DNA from 2 places in the Ellagibacter sp. genome. Region 1 is predicted to be linked to the other one. Evidence: predicted binding sites of a transcription regulator. Region 1 holds the regulator's gene; the other holds the start of a gene.
The links. Region 1 encodes LexA, which represses DNA repair genes until DNA is damaged. Its sites were predicted from a motif close to CNAACANNTGTTNG; they were not measured.
Positions count from the first base shown of each region.

Region 1 (3,478 bases):
ATCTTTTGGGTCAAGATTGATCAGGGTGACCTTCAGCTCGCCTCGGTAGTCGCTGTCGATAAGTCCCGGCGTGTTGACGATAGATATTCCGTGCTTCACAGCAAGGCCGCTCCTCGGCATAACAAAGCCTGCATAGCCTCTTGGCAGTGCGATTGCGACTCCTGTTGGAACAAGCTTTCGTTCGAAGGGCTTGAGCGAAAAATCTTCGGCTGAGCGCAGGTCTACGCCTGCGTCGCCCTCGTATGCGTAACGGGGAACCTCCAAGGTTTCATCAAGCCGTTTTATAGGAACGAGTAACTGTTCTGGCATGATTTATCGCAACTCCTCAAGTGCTTCAGCGAATTCTTCAATGTTTTGAAAGTCTTTGTATACGCTCGCGAACCTGACATAGGCGACATCGTCGAGCTTTGCAAGGCGCTTCAGCGCCATATCGCCAAGTTCTTTCGATCTTATTTCGGTGCGTGAGGTATTGCGAAGCTCTGTTTCGATGCTGTCGATCAAGTCGTCGACCTGCTCTTTCGAAATCGGCCGCTTGGCGCATGCGATAAGCAGGCCCCTGAACAGCTTGTTGCGATCGTAAGCTTCGGACGAACCATCGACTTTAACGATGACAAGCGGGTTATCGCCTAAGCGCTCGTATGTGGTGAATCGGCGTTGGCATTTCAGGCACTCTCGGCGCCTTCTAATCGATGTTCCGTCTTCGGATGGGCGTGAGTCTACGACTTTTGATTCAAGGTAGCCGCAGGAGGGACAACGCATGCGCATGCTCCTTTAAACTTTACTTCTGTTAAAGGTATCATACCGTATGGATTGTCCCTTACGGCTTTGATCAGGATGTCCGCACAATTGAAGATGCGGATACCACCAAAAGGTTTCTTACAGGAAAAACAGGATAAACGAAGCGATTGTCATTGCGACGCCGCATGCGATTACGTGTGATGGCTTCATATCGCTGTGGGAGATGCCGCGCAAGGTTCCTTCTTTGAGGCTTCGCACCATCTTGCGATCATCGAGTGGCGTGGTGAAGAGCGCTTTGAGTTGGGAGAAGTCTGAAGGCTGTGCCGCCGTGCTGTTCTGTTCGAAAGACTCCCAATCGAACTCGTTTTGCGCAATAGCTGGGAACTCGATGATGGTCGCAGATTGCGATTGCTCTGCTGAACTGGGCTTCAGCGCGGCTGATCCGTGTACGGGGTACCTCATTTCGAAATTTCCCATCTTTGTGCCTCCTTGCCCTTGCGTAGAACCTTTGTTCGCGTTTATAATAAATCGAACAAAGGTTCACGTCAATAATTATTTCAAACATTTGTTCGATTTATTGAAAGGACGCACTATGGCCACCAAAGTGACGAAGCGTCAACAAGCTGTTCTCGATTGCATTGAGGATTGCATTCGGGAAAAGGGCTACGGGCCGACGGTTCGTGAGGTATGCCATGCTCTGGGGCTTTCCTCCCCTTCCACCGTCCATGTCCACCTGAAGGCTCTCGAAGAAAAGGGCCTTATCAAACGAGACCCTTTAAAATCTCGATCAATTTCGCTTACCTACCCTCTTGAGGGCTCATCGGTACAGGCGAGCTCCGTTCCAGATGTCGTTCAGCCGAGCTTTAGTAAAATCGTGAACGTGCCTCTTGTGGGCGATGTCGCTGCAGGCGTGCCAATTCTTGCTGAAGAGAATATTACCGACACGATTTCCCTTCCGACCGACATTGTCGGCGATGCCCCCTCGTTCCTCTTGTCCGTGCGCGGCGAATCAATGATCGAGGCAGGTATCAACGACGGCGATTATGTGGTCGTTAAGGAGCAGCCAGTTGCCAATAACGGCGATATCGTTGTCGCTATCATCGACGATGGGGCAACCGTGAAGCGCTTCTACAAGGAGAAAGACCATATCCGGCTTCAGCCGGAGAACTCCTCCATGGATCCGATTATCACCACGAATTGCTCTATCGCGGGCAAGGTAGTTGCGGTGTTCCGTCGTTTGTAAGGTAGGGCTGAAAGGCGTTGACATAGCTTCGGGGGACGAACATTGTGATGGCGGTCCCCTGCTCTTCGTGGGTTTCGCTCACGATATGGCAGCGCTCATGAGCCTTTGCAACAAGAGCCCCCTTTGCATAGGGAATGAGGACGCTCATATGCGTATCGGCAGCTGAAGCGGCTTGCGCGATTCGTTTGACGAGCTCCTCAATCCCCTCTCCTGTTGCAGCGGATATCGCAATCGACTGCGGGTAACGGGACTTGAGAGCGCTAATGTCTTCGTCGCTTAGCAGATCGCACTTGTTGAATACCTCGATTCGAGGGATCGATTGAGCGCCGATTTGCTCGAGCGTCTCGTCGACGGCATCGCGTTGGCCCTCTCGTTCGCTTGAGGAAGCATCAACTACGTGCAGAATCAAATGCGCTCCCGTGATTTCATCGAGTGTCGACTTGAATGCCTCAATCAAGGTCGTCGGCAGTTTTTGAATGAACCCAACGGTGTCGGTGACGGTTATTTCACGCCCTTCGGGCAGCTCGAACTTCCTTGTCGTGGAGTCGAGGGTTGCAAAGAGCTTGTCATAGCTGAGGACATCGGCGTCGCAGAGGCGGTTGATCAAACTTGATTTACCTGCATTGGTGTATCCGGCCAGAGCAACGCGGAACATGCCGCTCGAATATCGTTCCTCGCGCTGCAGCGACCGAACGTCAGCTAAGTGAGCGAGCTCGCGCTTGATGGAGGTGATTCGCTTGCGTACCATCCTTCGGTCGACTTCGAGCTGGCTTTCGCCTTCGCCGAAGCGCGATCCGACACCGCCCCCCATGCGATTCGAGGCGAGATGCGCCCACATGCCGCGAAGGCGGGGGTAGAGATATTGGTTCTGTGCGAGGCGCACCTGCAACCTGCCCTCTTTCGAGGCGGCATGGAGCGCGAAGATGTCAAGGATGAGCGCCGTGCGATCGATGATCTTGACGCTCTTATCGACGGTCTTTTCGAGGTTAGATTGTTGCGACGGGATGAGCTCATCGTCGAATATGACCAGGTCCGCCGCATATGAGCGAGCAAGCTGGGCAATCTCTTCCGCTTTGCCTGTTCCGACGAACGTTCGAGGATTGGGTGATTCGAGCTTCTGCGTCGTCTTCGCGACGGTGTCAGCTCCCGCAGTGTCGGCGAGGCGCTCAAGTTCGGCGAGCGAAGAGTCGAGGGACCACTTCTGGTTCGGACGATCAACCCCGACGAGGATTGCTCGTTCCCGCTGTTCCTCAAACGTCGTTTGCGCTCCCTTGGTGAGCACCGTGGCGAACTGCTCCATGCTTACAGGACTACCGTTCCCTCGAACGCCTCGGCGGCAGGTCCCGTCATCATGACATGGTCGTCCTCGGCCCAAAGGATGTGGAGCACGCCACCGCGGAGGATGAGGTCGTTTTCGCGTCCGGTGCGTTCGGTCAACGCAGCAGCGACGCAGGTTGCGCATGCGCCCGTGCCGCACGCAAGAGTCTCGCCGCAGCC
Region 1 is NZ_DBFSAP010000036.1:35,582-39,059, forward strand. Features, by position in the region: gene dut (dUTP diphosphatase) at 1-309, opposite strand, end outside; gene nrdR (transcriptional regulator NrdR) at 313-759, opposite strand; gene ACMRQN_RS04635 (hypothetical protein) at 877-1,215, opposite strand; gene lexA (transcriptional repressor LexA) at 1,331-1,981, shown strand; gene hflX (GTPase HflX) at 1,941-3,281, opposite strand; gene dapF (diaminopimelate epimerase) at 3,284-3,478, opposite strand, start outside.

Region 2 (3,478 bases), on a different contig from region 1:
TGTCAATCGTCGTTCCGTTGGAGACGGTGTGTTTCGCTCCGTTTACGGTGATGTCGAAAGTGGGCGGGTTCAAAACGAAGAACACGCCGAGGACGATGGCGATGACGAGCACCGCCATAACGCCGATGGCAACAGGACCGGGGCGCTTCGAGCGGCGCTCGGTGTAGCGGGAGTAATCGTTGTAGACGGCGGCGTTGGCCGGGTTGTTTCGGTTCGCCTGCGCGCGAGAGCGATTGTACGACGCGGGTCGCACGTTCCCCTGAGCAGTGGGTCGATTCGCCGATGAGCTGGCATGATTGCGCGAAGGCGCACCCTGGCGCATGTGCTGGCGAGAGTTCTGCGAGGGGGCGCGATGCGGCGCGGGCTCGCGCCCTGCCTGCGATGCGCTTCGGGGTCTGGGGGCACCCTGTTGATGGGCGCCTGTTTGCGGTCGGGTGCCAGCGGGGCGCCTGCTCGAAGAGGCGTGCTGGGCATCGTTTCCAACGGTACGACGATTCGGGCTTGCGTCTATTCGCCTTCTCGATGAATTTTCCCCAGGCTGCCGACTGTCCCGATAATGGTCTCGGCTAAATTGATCCGTCATGGCGTAAAAGTGCTCCTTATGTAACTGAAGTGCGGACGGACACGCAAATTTCCGCACCTGGAAACGATTATACGCATTCGCGCTGGGTTATGCCGCGCGGCACTCCATTTCCGAAATATTCAAAAATAATTCTTGACATGTCGCTACGCTCTGCTAAAGTGCGACTCACAACTTAATACGTTGAAACCGATGAGGCGAAGATCAAGCCGTTAAAGCGCTTACAGAGAGCGGGCGTTGCTGGAAGTCCCGTAGAGATGCTGAGCGGTAAATGGATCGCCGAGGGAAAGGGGAAAGGTTGTAAGCCCGCAAGGGAAGCAGCTGAGTATCTGGACCGTGAGCCTGCGTTAAGGGCAGAACATGTGTTGGCATGTTCGTGAGAGGGTTTCCTATGGGAAATCAATAAAGGTGGCACCGCAGATTTCGAATCTGTCCTTTATCTCAAAGGACAGATTTTTTTATTTTGCGGACAGATTGCCACCTGAGATGATTCCCGGGCGATTCCTCATTCGCGTCCAAGCCGGCAAACCGAAAAGTCCGGGGACGGACGAAGACAGGCGGAAAACCGCTAAGAAAGGAATGAGGAATCATGACCGAGAACATTGCAGCAGCGAAGCGCACTATCGCCACCGACCAGAAGAAAGACGGTCTATCCGTTCGGGACCTTATCTTAGTCGCTGTGCTTATCGCCGCGGGCGCCGTGCTGAAGCTCACCGTTTCGAGCTTTCTCAACTTCGCCGGCATGAAGCCGAACTTCATGATTGCCATGTACTGCCTGGCTATCATCCTCACGCGGCCGAAAATCTACCAATCGGTCGTCATCGGCCTGCTCGTCGGCGTGGTGAGCCAAATCCCGATGCTGAATGCGACACCATTGGTGAACATCGCGTCGGAAATGGTCGGTGCGCTTGTGTGCGGCATTCTCGTCACCGTGCTTGCCAAGGCGGCGCGCGACAGCAAGACCTGCCAAAACGTTGTCTTCCCGATTATCATCACCTTCATCTCCACCGTTTTCTCGGGCTATACCTTCGCGATGATCGTCGGAGTCGCTGTTGCGCACCTCGACCCGCTTGCCGTCTTCGGGGTGTACGCCGTCATGGTGCTTGGAACCGCGACGATGAACGCGGTGCTCGCCGCAATCCTCACCCCGGTTCTGCGCGCGGTTCTGAAGCGCTAAACCACCCCGTCTGTCTGACGGAAGCCTGCTCGCTCGACGTGCGACCCCCAATTGCCCGAAGGTCTCTTACCACAAAGGACATCCCATGATTGAAATCTCGCAGTTATCGTTTCGCTATCGGGAGGGGGCAGGCCCCATCCTCAAGGGGATCGACCTTTCCATCCCCGACGGCGCGTTCGTCGGCGTCACGGGCGCCGCGGGCAGTGGGAAGTCGACGCTCACCTACGCAATCAACGGCATCATCCCGCATTGCTACCCGGGCGATTTCTACGGCAGCGTCCGCGTCGACGGGCTCGACACGTGCGAGGCGTCGCTCACGGACATAAGCCGCCTGGTCGGAAGCGTGTGCCAGGACATCGACTCGCAGATGGTGTCGTCGGTGGTCGAAGACGAGGTGCTCTACGGCCTGGAGAACTTCGGCGTGCCTAAGACCGAGATCCCCGCGCGGGTCGACGAGGCGCTTGCGGCAATGGGCATCGCCGAGTTGCGCGATCGGAGCATCGCCGAGCTGTCGGGCGGTCAGAAACAGAAGGTTGCGGTCGCGTCGGTGCTCGCCCTGAAGCCGCGCGTGCTCGTGCTCGACGAGCCGACGGCAGAGCTCGACCCCGCGTCGTCGGTTGCCGTGTTCGACCTGCTCAAGCGCTACTCGGTCGAACATGGGACAACCGTTATCGTGGTCGAGCAGAAAATCGCCTTGCTCTCCGAGTACGCCGACGCGCTCGTTATCGTCGACGAGGGAGAGATTCGCTTCTGCGGCACTCCCCGTGAGGTGCTCGAACATTCCGACGAGCTTCTCGAGATTGGGGTGAACTGCCCGCGCTCGACGAGCCTTGTCAACAGGCTGTGTGCGCGCGGACTGGTGTGCGGGCCGGCGGTGTGCACCGTCGAGGGCGCCGTTTGCGCGTGCGAGGGGCTGCTTTCTGGGAAGGAGGCTTGCGCATGATTGAGTTTCGCCAGGTGAACGCCTCATATGATGGTGAGCTTGCCATCTTGCGGGATGTGAGCTTCACGGTGGGCGACGGGGATTTCGTCGCCTTCGTTGGAACGAACGGCGCGGGGAAATCCACTACGATGCGCCTGATCAACGGCCTTTTGAAGCCGACGTCGGGCGAGGTTTTGATCGACGGGGTGCCAACCTCGCAGCTGAGGACGAGCGAGCTTGCCTCGAAGGTGGGCTTCCTGTTTCAAAATCCTGATCGGCAGATTTGCTGCAAGACGGTGCGCGAGGAACTGCTGTTCGGCTTTTCCGCTCAAGGCCGCGCGGGCGCCGAAGCTGAGGCGAAGGTCGATGCGATGATCGAGCGCTTCGGGTTCGACGGCGATGCCGAGCCCTTCCTCTTGAATCGCGGGACGCGCCAGCTTTTGGCGCTCGCGTCGATCGTCGTGCTCGAGCCGCCCATCGTCGTGCTCGACGAGCCTACGACGGGCCTCGATTTCCGCGAATGCGCCAAGGTGATGGAGGTGGTCTCCGATTTGAACGCCCGCGGCACCACCGTTGTCATGGTGTGCCACGACATGGAGGTCGTCGGCGACTACGCGACGCGCGTGATCGCCATGACCGCAGGTCAGGTAGTTGCCGATGGCGCGACGTTCGATGTGCTGCGAGATAAGGGCGTGCTTTCCCGCGCGCATCTTCTGCCGCCGCAAATCGTCGAGGTGTCGATGCGCCTTGCGCAGGAAGGTGCGGTCTCGCCCGCGTCGCCTGTTGCAGGCGCGAACAC
Region 2 is NZ_DBFSAP010000050.1:16,287-19,764, forward strand. Features, by position in the region: gene ACMRQN_RS07725 (polysaccharide deacetylase family protein) at 1-253, opposite strand, end outside; gene ACMRQN_RS07730 (tryptophan transporter) at 1,170-1,757, shown strand; gene ACMRQN_RS07735 (energy-coupling factor ABC transporter ATP-binding protein) at 1,843-2,700, shown strand; gene ACMRQN_RS07740 (energy-coupling factor ABC transporter ATP-binding protein) at 2,697-3,478, shown strand, end outside.
Region 2: the regulator LexA is predicted to act here: its motif matches at 936-949, upstream of ACMRQN_RS07730 (tryptophan transporter).